2 regions of the Paenibacillus sp. FSL H7-0918 genome follow, and region 2 is predicted to be linked to the other one. Evidence: riboswitches for the same ligand, from Rfam matches in the RefSeq annotation. Region 2 holds a riboswitch; the other holds the start of a gene.
What was found. A riboswitch is a leader RNA that binds a small molecule or an ion and turns the genes downstream of it on or off. The one in region 2 is predicted to bind preQ1.
Positions count from the first base shown of each region.

Region 1: it holds a riboswitch for preQ1, as region 2 does, so the genes downstream of both, queF (preQ(1) synthase) here and MHI15_RS16910 (queuosine precursor transporter) in region 2, are expected to answer to the same signal.

Region 1 covers NZ_JBBOWJ010000003.1:162,711-166,336, forward strand. The annotation lists gene MHI15_RS20645 (ABC transporter ATP-binding protein) at 1-87, shown strand, start outside; gene murB (UDP-N-acetylmuramate dehydrogenase) at 238-1,149, shown strand; gene MHI15_RS20655 (hypothetical protein) at 1,214-1,549, opposite strand; PreQ1 riboswitch class I at 1,867-1,910, shown strand; gene queF (preQ(1) synthase) at 2,074-2,547, shown strand; gene queC (7-cyano-7-deazaguanine synthase QueC) at 2,571-3,239, shown strand; gene MHI15_RS20670 (6-pyruvoyl trahydropterin synthase family protein) at 3,239-3,626, shown strand, end outside.
Region 2 covers NZ_JBBOWJ010000002.1:663,635-667,260, reverse strand. The annotation lists gene MHI15_RS16915 (methyl-accepting chemotaxis protein) at 1-1,674, opposite strand, end outside; PreQ1 riboswitch class I at 2,041-2,086, shown strand; gene MHI15_RS16910 (queuosine precursor transporter) at 2,097-2,810, shown strand; gene MHI15_RS16905 (AMP-binding protein) at 3,088-3,626, shown strand, end outside.

The DNA of each region.
Region 1 (3,626 bases), on a different contig from region 2:
GGAATTGAAGCGGATATCGTTCCGGATCCACGTACGGGTGTGCCACTGTGTCTTCCTTACGAGCTTGCTGCCTATAAAGCTGTGTAATTATCATCTAAAAACATACAACGAACAGGCTCCCGTCATTGACAAGGGAGCCTGTTCGTTGTTACAGTTGTGGTTGCCTACAATTTCATAATAACTCTTTAAAATAGATCAAGGACCATCATTTATACATGGTTAAAGGAGCATGAAAACATGAATATTGACAAAATTCAAGATGATCTAGAGCAGCTAATGACTGCAGGAATAGTGAAAAGTCATGAGAATTTAAAAGATCACGTGTACACTAAAATGGGCGGCAAAGCTGATATTTTGGCTGCACCAGCTACTTATGATGAAATTCAAAAGATCGTTACATATGCAGAACAAAATGGGATAACCCTTACGGTACTTGGGAATGGCTCCAATGTGATTATCCGTGATGGAGGTGTACGTGGAATCGTTCTGCAAACGGCAGGACTGACCGAAATGGGAATTCGCGACAATCTCTTATATGCGCAATGTGGTGCCAAAATAATTGATGTTTCCAGATATGCGCTTGATAAGGAGCTTACGGGTCTTGAGTTCGCCTGTGGCATTCCAGGAACAGTTGGTGGAGCGCTCTATATGAACGCAGGTGCTTATGGCGGTGAGATCAAAGATGTCCTGCATAGTGCACTAGCTATAAATAAGAACGGGCAATTGGTAACTCTGCAAGGAGATGAGCTGCAATGGGGATACAGAAAAAGTGTATTCGCAAGCGGTGAGTATATTGTACTTGAGGCCAAATTTGCTATGACTTCCGGTGATGTTTTAACGATCAAGGCAAAAATGGATGAACTAACTTATTTACGTGAATCGAAGCAACCGCTTGAGTATCCATCCTGTGGGAGTGTGTTTAAGCGGCCTCCAGGCCGTTTTGCAGGTCAGTTAATTCAAGAGAGCGGCTTACAGGGTACAAGAATCGGCGGTGCTGAGGTATCCAAGAAGCATGCGGGATTTATTGTGAATGCAGATAATGCAACAGCCAGTGATTACATCGGGCTAATCCACCATGTAAGAGCGACTGTGAAGGATAAATTCGGTGTAGAGCTGGAAACTGAAGTGGAGATCATTGGAGAAGAATAAATGATAAGCAAAAAGAGCCCGCAGATCGCTGTGGGCTCTTTTTGCTTATCATAATCATGTTCGTTTAATCTACTGAAAGGATGTAATTAGCTCTGTCCGTAGTTATTTCTGCCTTGCGGTCGGCTAAGTCTACGATTTGAAGACCTTCAACAGCTAAATCATAAGTGGATTGTGGCAGGGATACCAGTTCACCATCGGCGTTAAGTGTGCTGCCGAAACCTCTTAATATCAGTGCACTTCCAAGATATTCATCAATTACGTCGTCTGCACTGCGGAAATCTACGGCCTCTAAATTGAAATGAACTTTATCCAGATCACGAAGTTCTTTCTTTTCAATAGCGATTGTTTCATTCAAATGATTGTTAAGCCAATCCATAAGCTGCTGTATACTTTGTTCCATAAAATGCTCCCACCCTTAGCTCGAAGATTATTATGAATAAGTTACCCCTTTCTTAGGATTTGAATCCTTTTTTTTGCCACATCTTAATTAACCATATGAATAGTTCATGTGATTAAAAAGAAATTCACGAACAAATTGGCATTGTTTTGAACTTCATAAACTCTACATACGCAGATCTATCCGCGGTAAATTGGAGTTATTTGCTGATCTGTATAAGGTAACAGTAAAGAGTAGAACTTGTCAGGAGCAGACTACCCATGGTATAGTTCAAGACGCAATATGCTTTATGCTTTAAGAAGAAGTCTGCGCTAAGTTGTGCAGGAGAGGTTCGCGAACTCCCTCTATAAAAAACTAAGAATATATTAAACAGTACAAGCGGTTGCTGTCCTTTATCCGGATGTTGCTTCCGTTTCTTCTTAGTGGAGCCAAGTTTTCGAAATCTCGTTCTTCTTTCCATTACCGGCCAAGGCCGAAGGAAAAGAGAGGGGTTTTTTGTCGTGTCAGAAGGAAGATTGAAAGAGGAAATGCAAGAAGTTACTTTGCTTGGTAATCAGGGAACACAGTACAAGTTTGGTTATGATCCAGACATTCTGGAGGTGTTTGATAACAAACATCCCGGGCGTGATTATTTTGTTAAATTCAACTGCCCTGAGTTCACTAGCTTGTGTCCTGTAACGGGTCAGCCGGATTTTGCCACGCTGTATATTTCGTATATTCCTGAACAAAAAATGGTGGAGTCCAAATCATTAAAGCTGTATCTGTTTAGCTTCCGCAACCATGGTGATTTTCATGAGGACTGTGTCAACATTATTATGAATGATCTGATCTCTCTGATGGATCCGCGTTACATTGAGGTATGGGGTAAGTTCACTCCGCGCGGAGGCATTTCAATTGATCCTTATTGCAACTATGGAAGACCGGGTACGAAGTATGAGGCGATGGCGGAACACCGCTTAATCAATCACGACCTCTATCCAGAAAAAGTGGACAACCGCTAAATTCCAACTTGTGATAAGGAGAGATTCATATGAACAAAAAAGCACTCGTCGTATTCAGCGGCGGACAAGATAGCACCACTTGCCTGGTTTGGGCATTGCAGCATTATGAGGAAGTGCAGGTAGTTACTTTCAACTATAATCAACGTCATGCGGCTGAAATCGAAGTTGCAACAGAGATAGCAGCTAAGTTTAATGTAAAACAGCATATTCTTGATCTGGGGCTGCTCAATCAGCTGGCACCCAATGCACTTACCCGTCAGGATATAGATATCGTGGCTGGTGAAGGGGATGAGCTTCCAAGTACTTTCGTCGATGGACGGAATTTGTTGTTTTTATCTTTTGCCGCAATATTAGCTAAACAACTGGGGTACTCCCATATCGTCACTGGGGTTTGCCAAACGGACTTTAGCGGTTATCCGGACTGCCGTGATGTTTTTGTGAAATCATTGAATGTTACGCTGAACTTATCTATGGACTATGAGTTTGCGATCCACACTCCCCTAATGTGGCTGGATAAAAAAGAAACGTGGAAAATGGCCGATGAACTGGGGTATTTTGATTATGTTCGCGAACACACACTGACCTGTTACAACGGTATTATTGGCAGTGGCTGCGGTACTTGTCCAGCCTGTCTATTGCGTCAGCGTGGTCTTGAGCAATATGAGGCGGAGAGAATGGAGGCCGGTTCTTAATGCTTAACGAGGTTTCAGTCTGCAAAATATTTACGTTCGATGCGGCACACCAGTTAGTGGGACACAAAGGGAAATGCAGCAACCTGCACGGACATACTTATAAGCTCGAAGTAGTGCTTAAGGGCAAACCTATGGCCGCGGAAGGCCACTCGGATGAAGGTTTCGTCATTGATTTCAGCGATATCAAAATGACAGTACAACAAAGCCTTGTAGATCGTTTAGATCACGCTTTTCTTGCCATGGGAAATGAACCTGTGTTAGAGACGTTAACGAATACGGGCTCCAAAGTAGCCTTATTGTCTTTCCGCACCACAGTAGAGAATATGTCTTCATATATTGCCTACAAGCTTAAGCAAGCAGGGTTGCCTTTGTACTCGGTAAAGCTAT
Region 2 (3,626 bases):
CTGCACAGCTTCTTGGAGTTTCTTGGCTTGCTCATACAGATGTTTAACGGTTTCTGCATGGCCTTCCAGTTCGACGCGCTGCCGCTCTGAGTTAGCAGCGAGTGTGTCCGCACTTTCTTGCGATCTTGATGTAATTTGTGCAGTTTCTTCGACGGAAGCACTGACTTCTTCTGTACTTGCTGAGATTTGCTGTGTAGCCGCAGATACGGATTGGATGCTGTGATTGATGCTTTGGATAAGAATCAGGAGGTGATTAAAGGCATCACCTGCTTCTGCTACTTTGCCGACTCCAGAGGCAACCTCAGAATTCACGTGGTTCATCTCGGTAACGGAGCGACTCATATCTTCTTGAAGCCCAAGTAGGAAGTCACGGATCTGTTCGTTTGCGTTACGGGATTGTTCAGACAGCTTGCGTACTTCTCCCGCAACAACAGCAAAGCCGCGTCCATGCTCTCCTGCGCGTGCAGCTTCAATTGAAGCATTCAGCGACAGCATTTGGATCTGTTTCGTAATTTCAGTAATACTGTGAACGACTTCTCCGATCATTACTGAACGCTCATTCATGATTTGTAATTGATCCAGCGACTGTAGGGAAGCACGTTCAACCTGGCGCATTTGCAGCACAGCGCTTTGAGCAATTTCATTACCGCCACTTGCTTCAGCGGAAGCCTCACTGATTTGCTCCGTGACTTCATTCGCTGCTGAGGCAATACTTTGAATGCCTAAATTGATTTCTTCCATTGCTCTCGAGTTATCTGATGCACTGCTAGCGATAGTCGTACTACCTTTGCCGATTTCTATTACCGATGAGCTGGAGTGTTCCGCCATATCATTGAGAACCTCAACACGTTCTTTTAAAGAGTTGGAATCCGCAACGACAGTATTAGAGGTTACCAGTACATGTCCAATCATTTCTTTCAGGCGTTGGGTCATCGCTTGGAAGCTTACGGACAACTGTGCAACTTCGTCATTTCCTTTAACTGATAATTCTTCGGTGAAATCTCCCTCTGCGAGCCGGGCACTATAAGCTGCCAGTTTTGAGATTGGACGTGTTATACGCACACTCATGAACCATGCACCAGTTAGGCCGATGATCAACGTCAGAAGTGTGATTCCGGCACTTGTCCATAGAATACTGTCTGTTTTTTCTTGAATGAAGCTTACGTCACTGCTTACACCGATAACCATCGTACTTCCGGGAATACCGATATAAGCTGTTTTATGTATACCATGTGCGTCGCTATATGTATCGCTTAGTCCAGTTTTTCCTTTAGAGGCTTGTTGCATTGCAGAGGATACGGTGACACTTTCTGCCCGTTGCAATTTTGCATCGTGATCTGCGGATAGAATCTCAGCTTCTTTTCCCTTCAGATTGACCAGAAAAATGGTTTCCACTCCATGTTGTTTCCTCTTTTCCTGAAAATAGAACTCGAGATTGGTGGCAGACTGATCGTTCTTATTTAGGGTTTGCTGGGCGTGCATTACGTTGAGATTCTTATATACGTCCTGAGCAGCGGCAGTAAGGATTTTGTTAATCTGCGGCATAACATAGCTGTTGAAGATACTGATAGAGATAAAATAGAAGCTGGTGCTTAACAAAAGAGACGTGAGCAACAGAACAACAAATAATAAACGCGTAAATTTGCGACTGATCGAATGCTTGATACGAAACATATCGTTCTCTCCTTTTTTTATGGACGGTGAGGTCATTTCTTTTTTGGTCTTCACTAGATACTCCATGCCAACTGCTGGAAATTGGCGACCCGAGATATATTCCATAGTTATGTCATATTTCTACTAAATGGATCGGGAATAAGGTGTTTGATACTATTCTATAGAATTAACCTCTGGATGAATAGTGAAAGTTTTGTCCTATAGAGCATTTTTTTCTGAAAGAAATGAATTATTGCTGACTATTTTAGATAATTGGCGAAAAAAAAGAAATGGAACTACCAATTTCATATAAAAATATTATTTTTATGGATTGTTAAGCGCTATTGTGATAGAGTATTAATGTTTTGTTCCGAAAATTTAATATTGTAAGCCGCGGTTCGTAACCATCCCGCGTAAACAAAACTAGGAGGAATTTCAGTAATATGTTTAATTTGCTGTGGGGAGTTTTATTTGTTATTGTCAATTTTGCTTTTTTTCTACTCTGTTACCGCTTGTTCGGGAAAAGTGGAATGTACGCCTGGGTAGGTATTGCTACTGTAATTGCTAACATTCAGGTAGCTAAGACGATTGCTATGCCATTTGATATTGTGATGACACTCGGAAATACGATGTATGTCACTTTATATATGACCAGCGATTTACTTAATGAGAAGTACGGAAGAGCGGAAGCACGTAAAGCGGTCTGGTTTGGTTTCTTCACCTTGCTTATGACTACAGTCATTATGCAGATGGTACTAGTATTTAAGCCGCAGGAGACCGATATCGCTCAGTCTTCTTTGGAGACGATTTTTGGGCTGATGCCTCGACTAGCTTTGGGTAGTCTTACTGCTTACTTCATTAGTCAGTTCCTAGATGTTCGGTTGTACTCTTGGATTCGTAAATATTACAGCACCTCAAGTCAGCTGTGGATTCGTTCCAACGGTAGTACGATGATTAGCTCCTTTGTGGATACACTTATTTTCTGTACCATTGCGTTTGCGGGCTTGTATGACTGGAATGTATGGCTTGAAATTTTGCTTACGACTTATCTAGCGAAGTTCTTACTAACCGCAGTAAGCACACCTATCTTATATATCGCCCGAACCTTTACTTTTGCTGAAGAGGGTTCAACATCATCCGTTCAAAAGAAGGACTAAACAACAATACAGCCAGCGCGTACCGATCATAATCGATGCGTGCTGGCTGTTTTTTCGTTGTAAGATGGACTTAATCGTTACATGAAAGATGTGTACATAAAAATAATATAAAGCTAAAATAAGCTATCGTAGCAATTCTAGCGGGTTAGTTTAACAGGAGCGCCGGCGATGGCGCTTATCACATATCCTTTAGTTTGGGCTGGACTTGCGGGGCAGTCCGATTGAAGAGAATGTATATAATCGGTAGTCACAGAAATTACGAACAGGTGTGATCAGGATGAATCTAGTAGTTCCTATACTGCGTCATGCAGCACAGCAGCCCGACAGCATTGCCTTAACCCATGACCAAGCAAGTCATACCTATGCCACATTAGTAAAAACGATGCGGAGAATCGCGAATGGCTTACAGCAAAAGGGTCTGAGGCATGACAAAATCGCGATTTTGTCTACGAATCGTATTGAATTTGTTGAGGTTTTTTTGGGGGCGATTTATGCGGGCTGTGTTCCCATTCCCTTAGATCCCAAATGGAGTGCTAATGAACTGCAGGTTATTATAGAGCAGTGCCAGCCGACAATGATTTTTGCCGAGCCGGAAGCCGCAAAGAATCTGACCTTCAAGGATCAAATGATCCAAACATTGACCTTCTCAAATGAACGAACAGGTTCCTATGATCAGTGGCTGGCTGCCCTGAAGCCGGAGGCTGAGTTGGATGAGACGAATGAATTATTATTTATTGGCTTTACTTCAGGCACAACCGGATTGCCCAAAGGTTATATGCGTACCCATTTATCATGGTTAAAAAGCTTTGAGGTCTC